DNA from 3 places in the Cytobacillus sp. FSL K6-0265 genome. Region 3 is predicted to be linked to each of the others. Evidence: riboswitches for the same ligand, from Rfam matches in the RefSeq annotation. Region 3 holds a riboswitch; each other region holds the start of a gene.

Region 1 (4,924 bases), 280 kb from region 3:
TTTTGCTCTCCCGCCATCATCAACACAACCAATCATCAAAGTATGAATCTTCTTAATTATTACTATATGTAACTACAATATTTCGAAAATATGTAAACTATTAAAATTAGATTAATAATATAAACTATCTTACAACAAATATCCATTTTTTACAATTGGTATGAAGAGGTATTTGATAAAAATGATCAATTTTACACTACCAGTAACATTTTCTATAAAGACGATAGATAATGAACAAATCAGGTATCCACTTACCTTTCTTTTAAGTGATTATTCTTCTTCTTTTTTAGCGGCTAAACAAAAAATCGATTGTTAAGTTAACCAACCGATTTTTCCATTTCACTCTTTTGTAGTTTTTGACGATAAACTGCTGGCTCATATAACATAAATACACCAATTAACCCAATAATCGCAAAGCTTAAAGGAATATACAGTCCATATTGATAAGCAGTTGCTAAGTCAGACAGAGCAAAATAGTCCAATACTTTTCCAAAAAGTGCTGGCAGCAACACTGCGCTAAGAAAGCCACCCGTATTGGCAAAACCAGAAATAAGCCCCACTTCTTTTATATGAAAGGACTGCCTAACGACTGTAAAAGTTAGCGTACTGGCACCATTTGCATAACCAATTAACACGAATAAAAGGATGAATAATAAATACGGTGGCTCCCCGCCCATCCATACTAAGGTAATCCAAGCAGAAACCGACAGCAGATGCACAAAGACATAAGGTAATTTGACTTTGTCAAAAAAAGTAGATAGATAGCTCGTTAATGGAGCTCCTATAATGGCACCAAATAATCCGTACATTATTACTTCACTTGCATTAGATCTTGATAAGCCGTAAACCTCCATACCATAAGGAACAGCCCAAGAGCCAATAAAGCCGATATACGTGCCTACTACACCAAAATGACAAAGGAATGTCGCCCAAGCTTGACGATTGACAAGTAATCTTCTTATGATGACTAGTAACGGTTCATTTGTTTCTTTTTGGTTTTTTTCATCTGCCATATAAAATTTCTTCCTGGGATATTTTATTAAAACAATATAAAGTCCCATACCAAGGATGAATATTAAGATGCCAACAATTAAAAATGGCATTCGCCACCCTAGTAAAGCAATGGTCGAACTAAAAGGGACGGTTGCTAATAAGAAACCTAAACTACCTGTCATTCCGGCAAATCCTACAAGCATTGAAAATTCTTGCTGCTTGAACCAAATGCTTAGCACAAGAACTAAATTGACCCATATAGTAGCATCGCCAATTCCACATAATAATCTAGCAAAGATTAACATATAACTATTATCTACCAAACTATATAGAATGGTACCAAGTCCGTTAAGCAGCGTTCCAACGACAAGAAATACATTTGGACCAAATCGATCAGAAAATAATCCGATGGGAATTTGCAATCCAGCATAAGCAAAAAATTGAATACTCGTTATCAAGCCAATCGTTGCAGCCGTTAAATGAAATTCTTCCATTAATTGATCTGTTATTAAACCAGGTGCCGTTCTTTGACTTACCATAAATAAATAGGCTAAAAGTAAAACACCAAATACAACCCATCTGTACTTACTTTGTTGTTTATTCATAATTAAACGCCTTCCTTAATTTAACATTCGTCTTTCATTATACGCTTATTGACATTATATATATATAGGAAGTTTTTCTATCTATGAGGGTGGAGTCATCTTTCTATAGACGAGATGAGTAGTTGGGGAAGAGCGAACTTTTTTGTGAAAGAAAATCTGCCATATTTGTAGATTGCCTTATTCCATAACAAACCTAATATTACGACGAGAATAGGGATTTGATGTTAACAGAATAAAGTTAATAAGAATGAACCTTATTCTGTTAACACTATTCCCTCTTTATCTTATGATGTTTTATGCATATGTTTTATCAGTTAACCACTTTTCTTGAGTATACGCCATTTCCCAAAAAGCTAATTCATATTGACAGCTGATGGTAAATGCAGATTTCATTTTTTCTTTTTCTGTTTCAGATGCAAGTTCAGCAAGCCGATCAAGGTGGTGAATTTGTTCCAGTACAAGTTTAACAAACCATTCTCCACCGTAAGTATCAATCCATGTACGATAAATTTCTTCTTTTGGTTTTGCCCCTTTAAAGCTCTGTCCAATATCATAATAAATCCAGTAACATGGAAGCAAACTAGCGATGACCTCGCCAACTGTACCTGTCTCTGCTACTCGGTATAAATGGGATGTATAGGCATAGGCAGTAGGAGCTGGTCTAAACTGGTTTAGCTCTTCTTCTGAAACTTTTAATAACTCCATAAATTTGTTATGTAACCCTAGTTCTGCTTCATAAGTCCCTTGCGCATGTGAAGCCATTCTCGAAGTCATATATAAATTCTCCGCTTTAGAAGCAGCGATTGCTTGCACACGTGCAAAATGTGATAAATAGTAAGAATCTTGTAACACGTAAAAGCGGAAACACTCAATTGGTAAATCTCCCTTAGCGATTCCTTTGACAAAAGGGTGTTCAAAATTAGCTTCCCAAATATCATGTACTTCTTTCCTTAACATTTGTGTAAACGTTTCTTTTGTTGCCATCATTTCTACCTCTTCTCTCTTTTTTAATGAGCATAAAAAATCCAGAAAAGCGAAAAAACCACTTCCTTAAAGAAAGTGGCTACTGTATACATTATTCATTTAGTTATATTACGTTAACTAAATTTATATACGCCACTTCCCTACGCTGGTATCAATCAGATCAGGTTCTAAGAGTCTTAAAGTTACACTTTAATCTCAGCCTTTTAAAGGCACCCCTAGTGGATTTATGTAATTATGCTGTCATCGTTATGTTATCATCTTATCAAAAAATGTCAACTTAAATGAAAAGCATCTTGAAGTATAGTAATGAGTAATGTCATGCTTCTCTTTCAGTTATCATGTTTAAGTGAGTTGGATGAAATGTTGTTGTATCGTTAACACTTCAAATCGCGTAACACTAAATTGGCATTGACTAAAAGTAACGATAACCTCAGGTATTAACCACTTAAAAATCTCGACCTTTCGACGCTTTACCTTCTCAATTTAGTGAAGTTTTTCTTTCTAATGAAACCATTCGACTTTTTATCATCTTAAAATAGGTTTATACTAGAATTATGATATTGGGTAAAGAATGGGTGAATACTATTGGAAACACATATTTTTTCAAAAGGGGAAGAAATCGCCAACGCGATTGTTCACGGAGTTGGTGCACTATTAAGTATTGCGGCTCTTGTAATTTTAACTGTTTTCTCATCCTTATATGGAACAGCTTGGCATATTGTCAGCTTTGTTCTATTTGGTATAACGATGGTTATTTTATATTTCTCATCTACTTTGCTACATAGTTTACCAGCAGGCAAAGCAAAAGATGTATTTGAGATTCTCGATCATTCTTCCATTTACTTTTTTATTGCAGGAACGTTCACACCGTTTTTATTTATAACTGTTAAAGGTCCCTTAGGATGGACTTTATTTGGTCTTGTTTGGGGACTAGCAATTGCAGGTACGGTTTTTAAATGTTTTTTTGTTAAAAAATTTTTAGTCCTCTCGACATTACTATATGTTTTGATGGGCTGGCTAATTATATTTGCATGGGAACCTCTTGTTACACACTTAACCACACAAGGCTTGATTTTTCTCATCATTGGTGGCGTTTTATATACTGCTGGGTCGGTATTTTATGTTTGGAGAGGGTTTAAGTACCATCACGCATTGTGGCATGTTTTTGTTCTTGCCGGATCGATTATGCATTTCTTTGCCGTTCTCTCGCTTCTGCCATGATCAATTTTTAAAAATGGTCTGCAGGTGGCTTCTCTTTCACCTGCAGATTGTTTAATACATATTAAGTTGTTGTTCACTTCCTCCTTCTACAAGGCAAACCACTACTTATAATAACTTCATGACTTCATAGCGAAAGCTGACTTTTTTATATCCTTGTTTACGATACATATCCTTTGGAGTATCATTGCTGTCGGCTACAAGTATAACCTTATGATTGTTAAAACGCTTCATAACTTCATATTGCAGAATTGCAGCAATCCCCTTTAATCGGTGAGTTGGTAACACACCTACACTATCAATTTCAGCTGTACACTTATTAATAAATACTTGTAACGAACCTGCTGGCACACCATGATCATATGCGATTAACTGTAACGTATCCTTTGCATTATAATGATAGGAATGAAGTCGTCTATTCAGGTTCACATATTCCTCTCCATAATCTTGATCAAAGTTCCTTTGCAATTGTAAATATTCTGTAAAATTAGCGTTTGTCACTTCCTCAACTACGATTCCATTCTTTTTATCTTTATAGAGAAATTGGAGAGGATTAATTTCATATAACTCCTGACACCCTATCGTATAGAATTGTTGATAAAGGTATACTAAAACATCCTCTTTAATTTTTTCGTCAGCCGGTAAGTAAAACTTCATATGCTCTTGTTGATGATTTTTCTGATAGTCTTCTAAATACCTTTCCGCTTGTTGAAATTCTTGCAAACTGGGATTTATTTTTAATTGAATATAGTTTGCATCATATTTAAAATAGAACGTTGTTGAACCGTAATGATCAAAATTGACTTCTTCTGCTATTAACTGACCATCATGGTGTATATCCCTAAAACTAACCACTGACCATCTCTCCCTACTTACAGCTCTTAAGTATATCGATAAAAAGCATCATTCTAGGAAACTAAGAAACAATGCCCCTACCTATTTTATCATTTTTTCGCAAATTAAGAAGGCTGGGACATAACTAAATGAGCTAACCACAAAAAAGAACAATAACAAATTGATCTTAAAACATCATTTGCAAAAAAAGTCCGTTCCATTGCGCTACAGTCACTCGCTTTCCCTCTATTTCTCGCAGGAGTCGAGTGTTTTCCGCTCCATTTCACTAT
Region 2 (4,924 bases), 1.8 Mb from region 3:
ATTAGGGAATTGGAAAAATTACAGGAACATGCCCCCTCATTTCCATTTGCAGAGGTAAAAAAAATTGTTGAAACAGAACTAGGCGAAGAAATACATGACGTCTTTACAGAATTTCAAGAAGAGCCACTAGGATCGGCATCTATCGGTCAAGTCCATTATGGTGTCCTCCATTCTGGTGAAAAAGTGGCTGTTAAGGTACAACGACCTGATATTGAGAAGACCATGAGAACAGATTTAGAAATTTTATTAGAAATTGCTAAAATCGCAGAAAAAAGGCTGCATTGGGCATCGCAATATCAATTAGTCGAAATGATGAAGGAATTTTCTAAAGCATTGTTAAATGAGTTGAATTATTTACTTGAAGGTCGTAATGCAGATAAAATTGCCAATCAATTTGAAGACAATAATCATTATAAAATCCCAAAAACATACTGGAAATATACGACGAAAAAAGTTTTAACAATGGAATATATTGAAGGTTGTGGCATACTTGAAAATAATAGTTTGGCGGAACAAGGGTTCAATAAACAACTGATTGCCGAAAGAATCGTTGAAGGCATCCTTCAGCAAATATTAGAGGAAGGTGTGTTTCATGCAGACCCCCATCCCGGTAATATTTGTGTATTACCAGGGAATGTGATTGTTTTCATGGATTTTGGTATGGTCGGTCGTTTAACTGAGGATATGAAAGAAAATTTAACATCATTAATTATTGCCATGTTGCAGCAAAGCACGGATGGGGTCATTAAAGCCATCACTAAAATGGGTATTATCAAAGACGATGTCGATGTTGAACTTTTAAAAATTGATGTTGATTTACTAAGAGAAAGATACTATGATGTCCCCTTTAGTGAAATATCTATTGGCGAGGCGGTTAATGATTTGTTTTCCGTTGCCAATCACCATCATATACATATCCCAACAAACTTAACGTTGGTGGGGAAAACATTATTGACAATGGAAGGGATTGTGGAGAAGCTTGATCCTCATATAAGCATTTTAAAAATTGCTGAGCCTTTTGGTAGACGATTAATTATTAATAAATATCGACCGGATCATTTGGCGAAAGATTCGCTAGCGCATATCGGTGAGTATTTTGATATTTTAAAAGAAGCGCCGTATAATTTGAAAGATTTGATTGCTCTTATCAAAAAGGGGAAAATCCCGCTCGAACTGAACTTGCCCAACAGTGAAAAATTCCTAACGAGAATTGATCGTATCAGCAACCGGCTAGCATTTAGTATCGTGTTGCTGGCATTTAGCATTATAATGGTGGGCTTAATTATCGGTTCCGCCCTTGGTAGGCAATCATCTCTCCTATGGAATATACCGGCAGTAGAAATCGGCTTTGTCATTGCGATATTAATGTTCTTATTTCTTATATACACCATCATTAGAGCAGGGAGATTCTAACGATTCTCTGCTTTTTGTTTTGGATAGAATTTTTCTTGTTTTACTACACAAGCAAATCATGGTGAGAATATAGTGTAGAGAGGTGAACGGTTTTGTCTACAAACGTTAATGTTGCTTATGATTAATACAAAAATTCTCATTGGTAGTCCAATTAATCAAGAACCCGTTATTTTAAAAGAGTTTCTACTTTCGTTAGCCAATTTAAAAACGGATACAATGGAAATTCATTATTATTTCATAGATGATAATCAGGATGAAGAATCAAGTAGACTACTACGTCATTTTGCCAAATGGAAGAACAATGTTGCGATATTATCTGCAAAAGAAGATAGTATCTATATTCGCACCGACTTGACACATTTCTGGAATGATACCCTCATCTGGAAGGTTGCGCGCTTCAAAGATATGCTTATTGAGCAGGCGAAATTTGAAGCATTTGATTATCTGTTTTTAATTGACTCTGATTTGCTTTTACACCCGGATACCCTTCATACACTTATTGCCGCAAATAAAGAAATTGTCTCTGAGGTCTTTTGGACGGCTTGGCAAGAAGGGACCATCCCTTATCCGCAAGTTTGGTTAACAGATGAATATACCCACTGGAGACAGGCGGATGATGGCGTCATAACAGATGAAGAAAAACAAGTTCAAACCGAGGCGTTTATTCAACAGTTACAAACTCCAGGTGTTTATGAAGTAGGGGGATTAGGTGCGTGCACCTTAATTAGCAGGAAGGCTTTGTTAGCAGGTGTTCATTTTAGTAAAATTAAAAATCTCAGTTTTTGGGGAGAAGATCGGCATTTTTGTGTGAGAGCAGTGGCATTAGGATTGGATTTACATGTCGACACACATCTCCCTGCTTATCATATTTATCGCTCTTCTGACTTAAAAGGTATACCTACTTTTAAAGAAAAATGTCAGTATGTTCATAGCGAACTACCTATTTATCCAGAAAAAGCAGAAAACCATCAAATTCGCTTATCTATGATTGTGAAGAATGAAGAAGGTCGTTATTTACAAACGATGTTAAAGAAAGTCAAGCCCTTTATCGATGAAGCTGTGATTATAGATGATGCTAGTACTGATCAGACTATATCGATTTTCTTGAAAGAACTAAAAGGTGTGCCAATTAAATTGGTCAAGAATGCAAGTTCCCAGTTTGCCAATGAAGTAGAACTAAGAAAACAGCAGTGGTTAGAAGCAACAAATGGATTTTTAGGTTGGGTATTAAATCTTGATGCAGATGAATGGTTTGAGGAGAGTTTTATTGATTATATTGATGACTTTGTTAAACAGGATACCATCGATTTGTACTGTTTTAGACTGTATGATATGTGGGATGAAGATCATTATCGTGAAGATGAATATTGGCAAGCACATTTCCTATACCGTCCATTTCTAGCAAGAGTCGATTCAACCTTTCAGCCCGTCTGGAAAGAAACGCCCCAACATTGTGGGAGATTTCCAGAAAATATCTTTCAACTTACCCACAGCTTATCCACAATAAGAGTCAAGCATTTAGGCTGGGCAAAAGAAAAAGATCGTTTGGAAAAATACGAGAGATATAAGCTGCTTGACCCGAATAGTCTCTATGGTAATGAGAAACAATATGAATCGATTTTAGATAAGAATCCCCGTGTCATGCGATGGGAAGAAACATAAAGCGAATGGTCAAGTTGGAAATTAACCTCGATTCATAGCTATGCGACTATTTATATGCTAAACTAAAAATAATTAAAATTGTTGCAGGGGGACTCAGAATATGAGTTGAGAAGGTTAAAACCTGACCCTTAGAACCTGTTCGTTAAGACGATCGTAGGGAGCATTTTCCAACTATATGAATACGTATGGTAGGCTCTCCATTTTCGGGGAGCCTTTTGTTTTGTTTCCCTGAACATTTTTAATGACATCGATTGAAAAGAGGGAATAGAGTGAGAGAAGAAGTTGTGTTAGTAACAGGCGCAAGTCGTGGATTAGGAGCTGCAATTGCTAAGAAGTTCGGTAAGGAAGGCTATAAAGTAGTCGTTAATTATTATAGTAGTAAAGAAAAAGCTGATGCCGTAGTTGAAGAAATCGGGCATGATCGTGCATTGGCCATCCAAGCAGATGTCAGAGATCAAGAAGCAGTAAAAGCGATGGTGGCAAACGCTATTGCTCATTTTGGTCGCTTGGATATCGTTGTAAATAATGCATTAGTTCAATTTAAATTTGATCCTGTGGCACAGGCAAAAGTAGAAGAATTATCTTGGACTAGCTATCAAACCCAGTTTGAAGGTGCGATAAAAGCAAGCTTACATGTTGTACAAGCTGCTTTCCCAGCTTTAAAGGATTCACAGCAAGCCCGTGTGATTGGTATTGGCACGAATCTTTACCAGAATCCCGTCGTTGCCTACCATGAATATACAACAGCGAAAGCGGCATTAATTGGCTTTACACGCAATATGGCCAAAGAGCTTGGACAATATGACATTAATGTGAATATGGTTTCTGGTGGATTATTAGAAACAACGGATGCAAGTGCTGTTACTACCCCTGAAGTATTTGCGATTGTTGCTGATAACGCTGCTATCCGCCGTGTGACAAAACCAGAAGATGTAGCAGAAGCCGTTGTTTTCTTAGCCTCTCCAGGTGCTAGAGCGATTACGGGACAAAATCTAGTAGTCGATCATGGATTGACGATGAACTAAGATAAAAAAGGTCGTCATCTTTGTATGGCGGCCTTTTTCAATCATTAGATTCAGTTTGCGGGTCTATAATTGAGTAAGGCGTTTATATAGATGGGCGTATAAAAGCAAATGTGTGAGCTAAAATCCAATTTATGCGCAGAAGATGATAAAATGATTATTACTTCTAATTATCTCAACTACATCTAATTGATTGAACGCTCAATCAGGATTGTTCAAATTTTCCCCTGTTTATATCGATAGCCAAACATAGAAGATGCTTGTAGATGAAACGCCAGCAGTTGCTTGCTCATCGGATCCGTTACTTCATTTGGCATGTTATCGTTAAATCCAACCACTGTCACTGCACCGAGTAATTGATTCTGGTAGTCTAGCAAAGGGACGGAAGCAGACGAAATCGATGGAATTAAAGGTTCGGTTGCGAAGGAGATTTTCGATTGTTGAATCATTTGCCATTCTTCGTTATCGATTGATTGCTCGTTTCCTAGCCATTCTTTTGTCAGTGCAGGGTTTAAGAAACTTAAGAAAATCTTCCCCGCAGCAGATGTTGGTGGCAAGCTTCCGCCAAGTTGTGTACCAATATGAAGTGGTTCATTGGAATGACAAATCTTTGTCGTAATCGGACCGTTGTTTGTCCATAATGAAAACGAAACGGTGCAGGAAGTTAGCGAAGAAAGTTCCTGCATATAAGGAGTAATCGCATCGGCAATATCACGACTACCAAAGGCAGCTGTACCATATTGAATCAATTTGTTGCCAAGATAATACAGGTTTGTTCCTTTTTCACGATAGAGCATATTCAATTGTGTAAGTGTATTTAAATATTT
Region 3 (4,924 bases):
GTTTATTCGTCAGTTCCCAGAAAAATTGGTCAATTAAATATCCATGAGCACCGTGTAATTCGATACCATCAAATCCAATCTCTTTGGCAGATTTAGCAGCTTCTGCATATGCATCGACTAGGTCGTGTATTTCTTCATCGGAAAGTACCTTGATTTGATCAATTTTCTTTCCTTTTAACGTGATTCCCGAAGGACTGACAGGCGGTGAATCGATGTTTGGTAAACTTCCAGCTTTTCTTGCTGCACCAACATGCCATAATTGTGGAATAATTTTACCGCCAGCCTCATGTACTTGAGCTACTACATTTGCCCAACCTTTTAGTGCATCCTCACCATAAAAAAGAGGAATTGTTTCACCAACAACCGCTGACGGGTGATTAATCGCTGTGCCTTCAGTAATAATAAGGCCTACACCATTTTCTGCTCTCCTACGATAATATTGTGCTACCTTTTCATCCGGTACACCATTTGGTGAGAATCCTCTAGTCATTGGTGCCATTACTACCCTGCTTTTCAATTGCTCATTTCCAAACGGAACCTTTTCTAATAGACTATGCCCTGCCATTTTTTCTTCCATCTTTATCACTCCTTGCTTTCATTTTACAAAGAATGATAGCAAATACAAGTAAAAAGCATTTAATTAACAGAATATTTTATTCACTTATCGCTTCATAAAAAAAACATTTCAAAAAAGGAATTTGAAATGTTTTCTCTTTATTAAGAATCAGCTCTTACATTTCTTCAGGTTTAAAGCCATAAATAACAGAAACACCTAAATACAAAGAAAAGAAATCTAAAAACCAATTATTATTATTTTCTTTTGTGTGAAGGCAACGAAAGATTTCTTGGAACTGCATGCTTTCACTTGCCTTCACTACAGGCGTTATGCCGAAATACTTAATTACCGTATCTAAATTTAAATGTTTTGCAACCTTCAAAACATCCTCTAATAGTGAGTAATAGATTGCGATTTCCTTTTCCTGAAATAGTTTAATCATTTGTGGATGTAAGTTAGCTAATAATAAACGTCCTTCTTCTTCATTTACAACAGGAACTTGATTTAACATTTCTTTTATATCGATTTTAATCACCTATTTTTTTTTATTATCTTTACGAGTTGAGAGTTCTTAAACCATTCGGTTCTTCCACCAATCAGAACAACTTAAAGTATATATTTTACTATGTATACAATAAGCCCGCCATTCACCTATTATTATATAGTAATAGGCAATCTCTTTACCTATTAGCCATAAATTACTTATATAAGTATAATTTCTTTCATAATAAATATCAATTAGGGGGACGGTAAATAACCACATTTCAAGACGCTCTCCCCTCATTGAAAAATGGTTAATGAACGGGGTGAAAGAATCGCCAGAAGGAATGACAACCATCAATACTAAGAGTAGTAATCGGTTATTTTTCATTCAAAATAGTATGTTAATGTTAGAATTTCGAAATTACTCACCTCTACTATATTGAGATTTTTAATTGCCTTTCATATGAATTGATATATCAATATATATTTTTCTCTATTTCAAGTATGGATTGACAAGTTTTGGTTTACAGGGGATGATTTTTTGCTTATGATTAGATAGATGAACAAACAAAATATTTCGAATGCGCTAGGGGAGCTATGTTTAATGGCTGAGAAGGCAATTGCCTGACCCTTATAACCCGATCTAGATAATACTAGCGTGGGGAAGTGCAGTTGGTCAGTGTATTCTCTTTTTTTGCATAGCCAAACTGCATTCCATCGGGGTGCAGTTTTTTTTGTTCAAAAAATGTTTAAAGGGGATATTTATATGAATCAATTATGTGGAAAAAGTAGAATCGTCGGTTGTCAGTTTACGCTTTCTGTAATGAGTGAAAGGTATGTGGACATTATCTTATTTGCCCTTAAAGAAGTGAACATGTCAAAGGTGTGGTCTCATACTGATGATGTTTCTACTTGTATACGTGGGAAGCAAATTCATGTTTTTGATGTAGTGAGAGCAATATTTTTACACGCGGCTAAAACAGGAGAACACATTGCTATGAGTGGCACTTTTTCGATTGGTTGTCCAGGAGATTCAGCAGCAGACGTATACATGGACGAAACTGACATTGCTTTGAACAAGGATTATACAAAAGAAATAGAGCAGTTAGCAGGTTGCAAATTTGCCCTCTATCCCTTAGGGAGGGAAGATTATATGGAAAAAATTTATGAACAAATTGATTGGTCCAAGGAGTCAGAAGTAAAGGTAAGCCATAGCCATTATGCCACAAGGCTTGATGGAGATGTGAATGATATTTTTAACTTGTTACATAACGTTTTCGATCAGACCAAGCAAGAGGTTTCTCATGTGACAATGACATTCACATTGTCAGCTAACAGCCCAACTGGAACTGCTAAAGAAGTGAAAGTATCATGAGAAAATCTTGGCGTTTGAAAGATATTGTTCTCATGTCAGTCCTCGGGGTAGTATTTGGCTTCATTTATTTAGGTTTTTTTGGGGTCGGTAAAGTTCTTGTTGCCATCCTTACCCCGTTTGGACTTGGACCCATTGGTTATGAATTGATTTATGGCATATGGTTTATTGTATCAATCATAGCTGCTTACATTATCAGAAAGCCAGGCGTTGCTTTTACAGCAGAAACCATTGCTGCTATTACCGAAGTACTTGTCGGTTCAACATCTGGTCCAGCTTTAATTCTTTCAGGAATGGTGCAAGGGTTAGGTGCAGAAATCGCTTTCGCTGTTACAAAATGGAAAAATTACCAACCTCGTATTCTCGTTTTTTCCGGTGTTAGTGCAGCATTTATTAGTTTTCCTTACCATTTCTTTGTATCTGGTTTTCATGCTTATGAATCCTGGCTTATTATGACAATGTTTGTTATACGTCTCTTAAGTGGAGCCATCATTGCTGGTTATTTTGGAAAAATATTAGCGGATCAATTAGCGAAAACAGGTGTGTTAAATGGGTATCCTATTGGGAAGGAGATAATAGCAAGGCATGAAAAATCATCAACCAATTTTTGAACTAGACTCTTTCTCTTTTTCCTTTGATAAACACGATGAACCTTCTTTAAATAATGTTAGCTTTAGCTTATATGCAGAGGAAGTGACTTTATTACTTGGAGCAAGTGGATCTGGCAAAAGTACACTTACATTATGTTTAAATGGCCTATATCCTGAGGCGATTGATGGTTTTACTTCAGGGGATCTTTTATATAAAGGGAGATCGATCTCTTCCTATCCCAAAGGAGTAATCAACCAAGAAATAGGTATTGTCTTTCAAGATCCGGAAAGCCAGTTTTGTATGGTTCGTGTAGAAGATGAATTAGCATTTGTTTTAGAAAACTTGTCTATTCCCAGAAGCCAAATGAAACAAAGAATAGAACATGTGCTAGACATTGTAGGATTATCACAATATAAGAAACATAACATTCACCAGCTTTCAGGAGGACAAAAACAAAAGGTTGCTCTAGCTTCCATCCTTTTAATGGACCCTCAATATTTAATTTTAGATGAACCTACAGCAAATTTAGATCCTATATCTAGCATTGAGTTTATCGAGACAATTATGAGGATTCAAAAAGAACGAAGATTTGGTCTGCTTGTAATTGAACACGAAATCGATGATTGGGAAACGTACGCTCATCGGTTGATTGCGCTTAATAAAAAAGGAGAAATCCTTTTAGATAGTGCGCCAAAGGAAGGTTTTATCAATCATTTACAGGAGTTAAGAAGTAATCGTATAAGAGTACCTAAAAGATATGTAATTAGGGAACTCGCAAGACCACCATCAAGTGAAAAAGAAAGTACAGAAGTAATTGTAAATCTTAAAAACATACAATTTAACTATAAAAATAAGCAAATCCTTAATGAACTTTCTTTCTTGATCAAAAAAGGAAGGTTTTGTGCGATCGTTGGCGAAAATGGTGCTGGTAAATCTACCTTATTACAATTAATAGCCAAATTAAATAAGCCTGTATCAGGTTCAATCGATTTTTTAAACATCCCATTAAGTGATTGGCATGAAAATGAGTTATATAAGAAGATAGGCTATGTATTTCAAAATCCTGAGCATCAGTTTATTAACCAAACTGTATACGATGAAGTGTGTTTTGGTATGAAACTAAGTGGCTATTCTAGAGTAGAAACAGAAAGAATGGCTCATCAGTTATTAACCGATTTTGATCTTTTATCTGATAAGTGGAAAAATCCATTTTCATTAAGTGGTGGACAAAAAAGAAGGTTAAGTGTAGCAACGATGTTACATTCCACACCTGATTTACTCTTATTCGATGAACCCACATTTGGACAAGATGCCTATACAATATCTCAATTTATGCGTATAGTCATGCAACTAAATGAAAAAGGGACAACCATCGTTTTCGTTACCCATGACATGGATTTAGTTGATTCATATTGTAATCATGTCTTGGTCATGCAAGAAGGAAACATCGTTTATAACGGTACACCTAAAGAACTTTGGCGAAGAACTGAGCTTTTAGAAAGAGCCAGATTAAGGATCCCTTACCGTTTACGGTCGATGAATGAAGAGATGACAGTATGATACACTCATTAAATCCAACTATGAAAGCTATTACGATTATCATGCCTGCTATTCTGTTGAGCTTTTCCTTTGATATTATTACACCAGCGATTATGTTTATTTATATCCTGATACTTACATTTTTCTTCAGTAAACTGAACATAAAGAAATGGTTGTTTTACTTTATACCTATGTCCTTTTTTGCGCTCGGACTTGCTTGGATGACAATGCTTTATACGGATGATAGATATGCAACTGGTCCTATTATCTTTTCCTTCCTTTCTTTTGATATCAGGATGGGTAGCATTATAGTTAGTATAAGTTTAGCGCTAAGGTCATTGTGTTTTATAGGGTTATCTTTACTCTTTGCTTTTACAACTGAT

What was found. A riboswitch is a leader RNA that binds a small molecule or an ion and turns the genes downstream of it on or off. The one in region 3 is predicted to bind thiamine pyrophosphate.
Region 1: another riboswitch for thiamine pyrophosphate. It lies ahead of tenA (thiaminase II); the one in region 3 lies ahead of MHH73_RS11290 (YkoF family thiamine/hydroxymethylpyrimidine-binding protein).
Region 2: another riboswitch for thiamine pyrophosphate. It lies ahead of MHH73_RS01995 (3-oxoacyl-ACP reductase); the one in region 3 lies ahead of MHH73_RS11290 (YkoF family thiamine/hydroxymethylpyrimidine-binding protein).

What each region holds. Positions count from the first base shown of each region.
Region 1 covers NZ_JBBOPE010000001.1:2,496,198-2,501,121, forward strand. Annotated here, with positions in the region: gene MHH73_RS12640 (peptidoglycan D,D-transpeptidase FtsI family protein) at 1-17, opposite strand, end outside; gene MHH73_RS12645 (hypothetical protein) at 182-316, shown strand; gene MHH73_RS12650 (MFS transporter) at 318-1,598, opposite strand; gene tenA (thiaminase II) at 1,893-2,582, opposite strand; TPP riboswitch at 2,703-2,809, opposite strand; gene trhA (PAQR family membrane homeostasis protein TrhA) at 3,168-3,803, shown strand; gene MHH73_RS12665 (GNAT family N-acetyltransferase) at 3,909-4,655, opposite strand.
Region 2 covers NZ_JBBOPE010000001.1:371,212-376,135, forward strand. Annotated here, with positions in the region: gene MHH73_RS01985 (ABC1 kinase family protein) at 1-1,413, shown strand, start outside; gene MHH73_RS01990 (glycosyltransferase family 2 protein) at 1,531-3,075, shown strand; TPP riboswitch at 3,151-3,252, shown strand; gene MHH73_RS01995 (3-oxoacyl-ACP reductase) at 3,345-4,100, shown strand; gene MHH73_RS02000 (IclR family transcriptional regulator) at 4,313-4,924, opposite strand, start outside.
Region 3 covers NZ_JBBOPE010000001.1:2,215,082-2,220,005, forward strand. Annotated here, with positions in the region: gene MHH73_RS11280 (NADH:flavin oxidoreductase) at 1-577, opposite strand, end outside; gene MHH73_RS11285 (hypothetical protein) at 732-1,067, opposite strand; TPP riboswitch at 1,618-1,721, shown strand; gene MHH73_RS11290 (YkoF family thiamine/hydroxymethylpyrimidine-binding protein) at 1,806-2,414, shown strand; gene MHH73_RS11295 (ECF transporter S component) at 2,411-3,022, shown strand; gene MHH73_RS11300 (ABC transporter ATP-binding protein) at 2,997-4,562, shown strand; gene MHH73_RS11305 (energy-coupling factor transporter transmembrane component T family protein) at 4,559-4,924, shown strand, end outside.